Lichenicola cladoniae: one gene and its partner. Each later gene encodes a partner of the first gene's protein in a complex. Links are inferred from orthologs where the notes say so. Each region holds a gene or a part of one and is shown in the gene's direction. Other genes may lie near its edges.

Region 1 (3,182 bases):
GATGGCGGTCCAGTGCTTGGGTGGAACCGCGCGCGCCTGTCGCCATTTACGGATGGCCTCGGTGCCGACGCCGGTCAGCCGGGCTGCCTGCTCGGTGCCTCCCAATCGTTCGATGATCGCCTCGACCGTCATCGGCATGACATAAGGACCTTCCAGACCGCGTCCGGACGGCTTAGCAAGAGGGTGGTCCATTGGGAAGATAATTCCCACTTGGCGGTCAAAGGCCGGATGGGAAATCTCTTCCCTGCATGGTCGGGTATGATGGAGTTCGACCCCATGTCGCTGCGTGTGCGCTTCACCGACGGTCTGAAAACGGCGATGAAGGCGGGTGACGCGCCCCGCGTCTCGACGCTTCGCATGGTGCTGGCGAGGCTCAAGGACCTGGATATCGCCGCCCGGCCCAAGGGCATCGAACAGATCCCCGACGACGAAGTCACCGCCATGCTCCGCAACATGGTCAAGTCCCGCAGGGAGTCCGCCACCATGTTCCTGCAGGGCGGCCGGGGCGAGCTGGCGTCCAAGGAAGATGCCGAGATCGTGGTGATCGAGGAGTTCCTACCGGTGCCGATGGACGAGGCGGCGCTGGTCCTCGCCGTCGCTGATGCGGTCGCGGCAACCGGAGCCGCGTCGATGAAGGACATGGGCAAGGTGATGGCGTCGCTGAAGACGACGCACGGCGCAGTACTCGATCTCGGCCGGGCCAACGCGCTGGTGAAGGCGCGGCTGTCCTGACCGGCTGATCGCACCCGCGGATGGCATTCGATCCCGCCTTTCTCGACGAGCTGCGCGCCCGCACCCCGCTCGGCGCGGTGATCGGGCGCAAGACCAAGCTCGTTCGGTCGGGGCGCCAGCTCAAGGCGTGCTGCCCGTTCCATGGCGAGAAGACCCCGTCCTTCTATGTCTATGACGACCATTTCCACTGCTTCGGCTGCGGCGCGCATGGCGACGCGATCTCGTTCGTCATGCAGGCGGAGGGGCGCTCGTTCATGGAGGCGGTCGAGGGCCTGGCCTCCGAGGCGGGCCTCGAGGTGCCGAAGCAGGCCCCCGCCGATCGCGGCCGGGCGGAGCGTGCACGAACCCTGACCGACGTGCTCGACGCCGCCCAGCGCAGCTACGTGCGCCGGCTGCACAGCGGCGAGGGCAGGGACGGGCTTTCCTACCTGCGTGGCCGCGGCCTGACCGACGCCACCATTGCCGACCATGGGCTCGGCTGGTCCGGCGACGGGCGCGGCAGCCTGATGACCGAACTCCGCGAACAGAACTTTCCGCCCGAGCTGATTGCCGAGGCCGGGCTGATGCGCGTGGACGAGGAGGGGCGTCCCAAGGGCGAGCTGTTCTTCAACCGGGTCACCTTTCCGATCCGCGACAAGCGCGGCGGGCTGGTGAGTTTCGGCGGGCGGACCCTGGGCGACGGCCAGCCGAAATACCTGAATGGTCCGGAGACCCCGCTGTTCATCAAGCGCCGCACCCTATTCGGGCTGGAGCGCGCCAGTTCCAACCTGCGCACGATCCGCCCGCCCGGCAGCACCGCCCTGGCATCGCGCGAACTGGTGGTGGTCGAGGGCTATATGGACGTGATCGCCCTGCACCAGGCCGGTTTCGGCGGCGCCGTCGCGCCGCTGGGCACGGCGCTCACCCCCGAACAGCTCGAGGCGCTATGGCGCGTGGCGCCGGCACCGGTGCTGTGTTTCGACGGCGATAGTGCCGGGCGGCGGGCGGCGATCCGGGCGGCCGAGACCGCGCTGCCGTTGCTGGACCCGGAGCGGACGCTGCGCTTCGTCCGGCTGCCGGAAGGCGAGGACCCGGACAGCCTGGTGCGCAAGCAGGGTGCACCGGCGATGACGGCCGAACTGGCCGGGGCGGCCGGCCTGGCCGACGTGCTGTTCGAGCTGCTGAGCGAGGGCATCAGGAACCCCGGTCCGGAGCAACGCGCGTCGCTGCACGCGAAACTGACCGAGGCCGCCGCGACGATCGGCCACAAGGGACTGGCCAGCGAGTACCGCCGCACCCTGCAGCAACGCTTCTTCGAGACGTTCGCCAAGCAACGCCAGACCGGCCGTGCCGGGGGGCGGGCACAGGATGGGAGGTCCGCGTTCAAGCCGGCTCCGGTCATGTCGGGCGCCAGGCCGGTTCCGGCCGCGGACCGGGTCAGGCTCGAGCGGATGCGCCTGCTGCTCGCGATCCTGCTCCGTCATCCGGACCTGCTGGCCGATGTCGAACAGGCGCTATGCGGGCTTGATTTACCCGACGATCTGGCGTCTATGCGGGCTGCGATTCTGGAGGCGGCCCATGCCTCACCGACACTTGACTCGGCAGGGCTCACAGCCCACCTGCAGTCAGCCGGACTGTCGGCACAAATCGACACGATATCGGCTCCCTCGCCTTTGCCCATGCCTGCCGGCGCGTCCCATGACGCAATGCCAGCGGAAGCGGAAAAGACGTGGTGGCATTTTTTTGGCTTCCTGAGTGTCGAGGGCTTGCGAGAACAGAGAGCAGCGGCGGAGCAGGCATTCATCCAGTGTCCGGATGAAGAGAGCCAGAAGCGATTGATCTTACGGAAAATGACGTTGGATTTCGTCGAACGTGGCGAGATTGCCGACGAAGAAGGCTGAAACGGCCGAGGCCATGAGCCCGACCCGCCTCGTGTGGCGTGGTCGTTGCGAGGCAATCGGCCAGGGACCGGGTTGGAGTTGAGTTAAGCATGGCGACGAAGACGGCGGCGACGACGGAAGCGACCACTGGCGAGCAGGATGCCGACGCCTCCTTGCTCGACACGCAATCCGCAGCAGTCAAGCGCCTCATCGCGCGTGGTCGCGAGCGCGGCTACATAACTTTCGACGAGCTCAACGCGGTCCTGCCGCCGGACCAGATGTCGTCCGAGCAGATCGAGGACGTAATGGCCGTGCTGTCCGAGATGGGCATCCAGGTCGTCGAGAACGAGGATAACGAGGAAACCGAAACTCCCCGCGAGGAGGAAGAGGAAAAGAAGCCCGAGGCCGAGGAGGGCGAGACCCCCACCGGCAACGTCGATGCCGAGAGCCTGGGCCGCACCGACGATCCGGTGCGGATGTACCTGCGCGAGATGGGCTCGGTCGAGCTGCTGTCCCGCGAAGGCGAGATCGCGATCGCCAAGCGCATCGAGGCCGGCCGCGACGAGATGATCGGCGGGCTGTGCGAAAGCC
Region 2 (3,278 bases), 2.0 Mb from region 1 along the record:
GTGCTGGACCCGACCAACGACCTGTACGACCTGGCGTTCGTGCTGTTCGCGCTCGCCCGCTACGCGCGGCTGACCGGCGAGCCGGAGCCGCTGCGCCAGGCCGGGCACACGCTGGTGTTCCTGCGCCAGCGCATGGCGCGTTCCTCCGGCGGCTTCTCCAACGTCGATCCGCCGCAACCCGGCTGGCGGCAGCAGAACCCGCACATGCATCTGCTGGAGGCGGCTCTCGAACTGTTCGACGTCAGCCGCGACGAGCGCTGGGCAGTGCTGGCACGGCAGCTCGTGACCCTGTTCCGCACCCGGCTGATCGAGCGCGGCAGCGACACGCTCGGCGAATATTTCCACGAGAGCTGGTTGCGTGCGGTCGGCATCGACGGCGACAAGGTCGAGCCCGGGCACCATGCCGAGTGGGTGTGGCTGCTCGACCGGCACCAAACGCTGCTTGGTGACAGGACCCTGCGCCTGGCGCGGCGCCTCGACGGTATCTGCACGCGGCATGCGATCGGTCCGGAAACCGGTTTGATGCGGGACGAGATCGGACGCGAGGGGAACCTGCGGCGCGGTTCCGCCAGGCTCTGGGTGCAGACCGAGATGCTGCGCGCGAACTGCGTGATGCACCGGGTTGCAGCGGCCAACAGCGATCCGGTCGATGCCAGGGCGAGGCTCGCCGCGATCGTGCGTACGACCGACAACCTGCTGACCCGGTATCTGGTCGGCGCCGAGAGCAAGGTGCTGCCACCGGGCACCTGGATCGACCAGCTCGACGCGTTCGCGCAGCCGGCAATCGACAAGATCCCGACGAGCTCGTTCTACCACATCATGGCCGGCTGGGTTGAGCTCGACCAGCTTCGGCCGTCGGTGGATGCCGTCTGAGCCGGACCGGGGTATGCCTGTCGATCCATCCCCGTTATCCACAGATGTGCACGTTATCCACAGGCACACATCAAGGCCGCGGTTGCGCTAGACTGCCGGGGTGAACCAGATCGATCCCGTCCGCCGTGACTCGCTGCTAGGCCTCTCGCAGCGCCTTCCGCCCTCCAACCAGGCGGCGGAGCAGGCACTGCTCGGCGCGCTGCTGGCCAACAACAAGGCCTACGAGCGCGTCGCCGAGTTCCTGATCCCGGACCATTTCACCGATCCTATCAACGGACGCATCTACCAGGCGATCGTGCGCCGGGTGGAGGCGGGCCAGCTCGCCGACGCGATCATGCTGAAGGCCGAGTTCGAGCATTCCGGCGTGCTCGACGAGGTCGGCGGCACCGCCTACCTCGCCCAGTTGCTGACCGCGATGGTCGGCATCATCAATGCCGGCGAGTACGGCAAGGCGATCCACGATGCCTGGATCCGCCGCCAGCTGATCGATATCGGCGAGACCGTCGTCAACAACGCGTTCGGCCTCAACCCGGAGCTGACCGGCAGCGACCAGATCGAGGCCGCCGAGGAGACGCTGTTCCGGCTGGCTACCGACAAGGGCCAGGATGGCGGCTTCGTTACCTTCGAGCGCGCGCTGACCGACGCGATCGGGATTGCCGAGAAGGCCTTCCATCGCACCGGCGCGGTGGCCGGCCTGACCACCGGCCTGCGCGATCTCGACAAGAAAACCGGCGGAATGCATCCGTCCGACCTGCTGATCCTGGCCGGCCGGCCTGCGATGGGCAAAACCGCACTCGCCACCAAGATCGCATTCGGCGCGGCACGCTCGCTGATGCAGGAAGCGCGCGAGCAGGGGCCGGGCACCCAGCCGAAGGGATCGGTTGCGTTCTTCTCGCTCGAGATGAGCGCCGAGCAGCTGGCGACCCGCCTGCTGTCCGAGGAGAGCCGGGTGTCGGGCGAGCGCATCCGCCGCGGCGAGATCGGGCAGAAGGAGTTCGACCGGTTCGTGCAGGTGAGCCGCGAGCTGCAGACGCTGCCGTTGCATATCGACGACACGCCTGCGATCAGCCTGTCCGCGATGCGCACCCGCTGCCGCAGGCTGGCGCGCACCAAGGGGCTGAGCCTGGTGGTGGTCGATTACCTGCAGCTGATGCGGCCGGCGGTCGGCACCAAGCCCGACAACCGGGTGATGGAGATCTCGATGATCACCCAGGGGTTGAAGGCGCTGGCCAAGGAACTCGAGATCCCGGTGCTGGCGCTGTCGCAGCTGTCCCGGCAGGTCGAGAGCCGTGAGGACAAGCGGCCGCAGCTTTCGGACTTGCGTGAGTCCGGCTCGATCGAGCAGGACGCCGACGCGGTGATGTTCGTGTATCGCGACGAGTATTATCTGCAGCAGCGCATCCCGAAGGATACGATGTTCGAGAGCAACGACAAGTTCCAGGTCGCGATGGAAGCCTGGCAGCACAAGATGGAGCTCGCTCACAACAAGGCCGAGTTGCTGCTGGAAAAGCAGCGCCACGGGCCAACCGGAAAGATCGACCTGTTCTTCGAGGGCGAGTTCACCCGCTTCGCGGATATCGACCTCGTGCATGGGGGGTAGTCCCGCCGGCCGGATTATCCGATCACGCGGCAAGCGCGCATCATGACGCGGCAATCCGGGTGAAGGATATTTCGTGCTCGACGATCAGGCCCTGCTCGAACCGGCGTTCAGCGCAGCCACGCCGCGCCAGCGCGTCGTACTGATCCGCGAGTTCGCCAATCGCCGCGCGACGGGGCTGTTCGACGAACTGCGTGCGGGCCCGGACTGGAGGCCACAGCCTCCGCGACGGGTGCCCGGATTGGCCAGCGCGGTGCTCTTCCTGATGGTTAAGGACGAGGCGGAAATCATCGGCCAGAATCTCCGGCATCACTATGCATTGGGATTCCGCAGGTTCTTCATTCTCGATAACGGAAGCAGCGACCAGACTGCGGCAATCATCGCCGGGTTTCGCAGCGCGTATCCGGATGCCGGGGTGTTTTCGGCCTCCGACTACATCGTCGGGCACTACCAGGCCAAGAAGATGCAAGCGCTGGTAGCATTCATGCAGGCCTATCTGCATTACGAAGCCGATCAGCCGGACTGGCTGTTCTTCGTCGACGCGGATGAGTTCATCACCTTCGCATCGGGGGCCGGGGACGAGCGACGGTTCGGCGACGTGCTTGCCGATCCCTCGAAAACCCTGCTGGTCTTCCACTGGGCCCAGTGTGCAAGCGATCGGGTGCTCGAAGCTTTGCCCGTGGGCGAGGATCTGTCAGTGGCACTTCCGATCGTGTGGCCGAGGATGAAAGTGGCAGTCACCAAGGTGGCCTATCGGTTGAACCACGGTTTGGAGCCGATCCAGGGAAACCATCTGGTCGAGGAGTTT

Evidence for each region.
Region 2: the proteins of dnaG (region 1) and HN018_RS14935 are in contact, whole or in part, in a crystal structure (PDB 2R6A), measured with the Geobacillus stearothermophilus proteins. The link is inferred for Lichenicola cladoniae from one-to-one orthologs. Residues at the interface, in WP_049624496.1 of Geobacillus stearothermophilus: Lys456, Leu457, Leu458, Pro459, Ala460, Asn463, Ala464, Leu467, Leu535, Leu536, Ile537, Ala538, Gln544, Glu545, Asp548, Tyr549, His552; in WP_033016901.1 of Geobacillus stearothermophilus: Ser13, Glu15, Ala16, Gln18, Glu91, Leu92, Asp94, Ala95, Val96, Pro97, Thr98, Ala99, Ala100, Asn101, Tyr104, Tyr105, Ile108.

What each region holds. Positions count from the first base shown.
Region 1 is NZ_CP053708.1:1,244,082-1,247,263, forward strand. The notes cover bases 316-3,182. They hold dnaG (DNA primase), read left to right. Parts: upstream 316-752; coding sequence 753-2,612; downstream 2,613-3,182. Other genes in these bases: HN018_RS05675 (GatB/YqeY domain-containing protein), read left to right, coding at 316-732; rpoD (RNA polymerase sigma factor RpoD), read left to right, coding at 2,702-3,182. Also shown: carA (glutamine-hydrolyzing carbamoyl-phosphate synthase small subunit), read right to left, coding at 1-138; more of HN018_RS05675, read left to right, coding at 277-315. UniProt on the Escherichia coli protein: RNA polymerase that catalyzes the synthesis of short RNA molecules used as primers for DNA polymerase during DNA replication.
Region 2 is NZ_CP053708.1:3,287,308-3,290,585, reverse strand. The notes cover bases 261-3,223. They hold HN018_RS14935 (replicative DNA helicase), read left to right. Parts: upstream 261-973; coding sequence 974-2,473; downstream 2,474-3,223. Other genes in these bases: HN018_RS14930 (glycosyltransferase family 2 protein), read left to right, coding at 2,547-3,223; HN018_RS14940 (AGE family epimerase/isomerase), read left to right, coding at 261-873. Outside these bases: more of HN018_RS14940, read left to right, coding at 1-260; more of HN018_RS14930, read left to right, coding at 3,224-3,278. UniProt on the Escherichia coli protein: The main replicative DNA helicase, it participates in initiation and elongation during chromosome replication. Travels ahead of the DNA replisome, separating dsDNA into templates for DNA synthesis.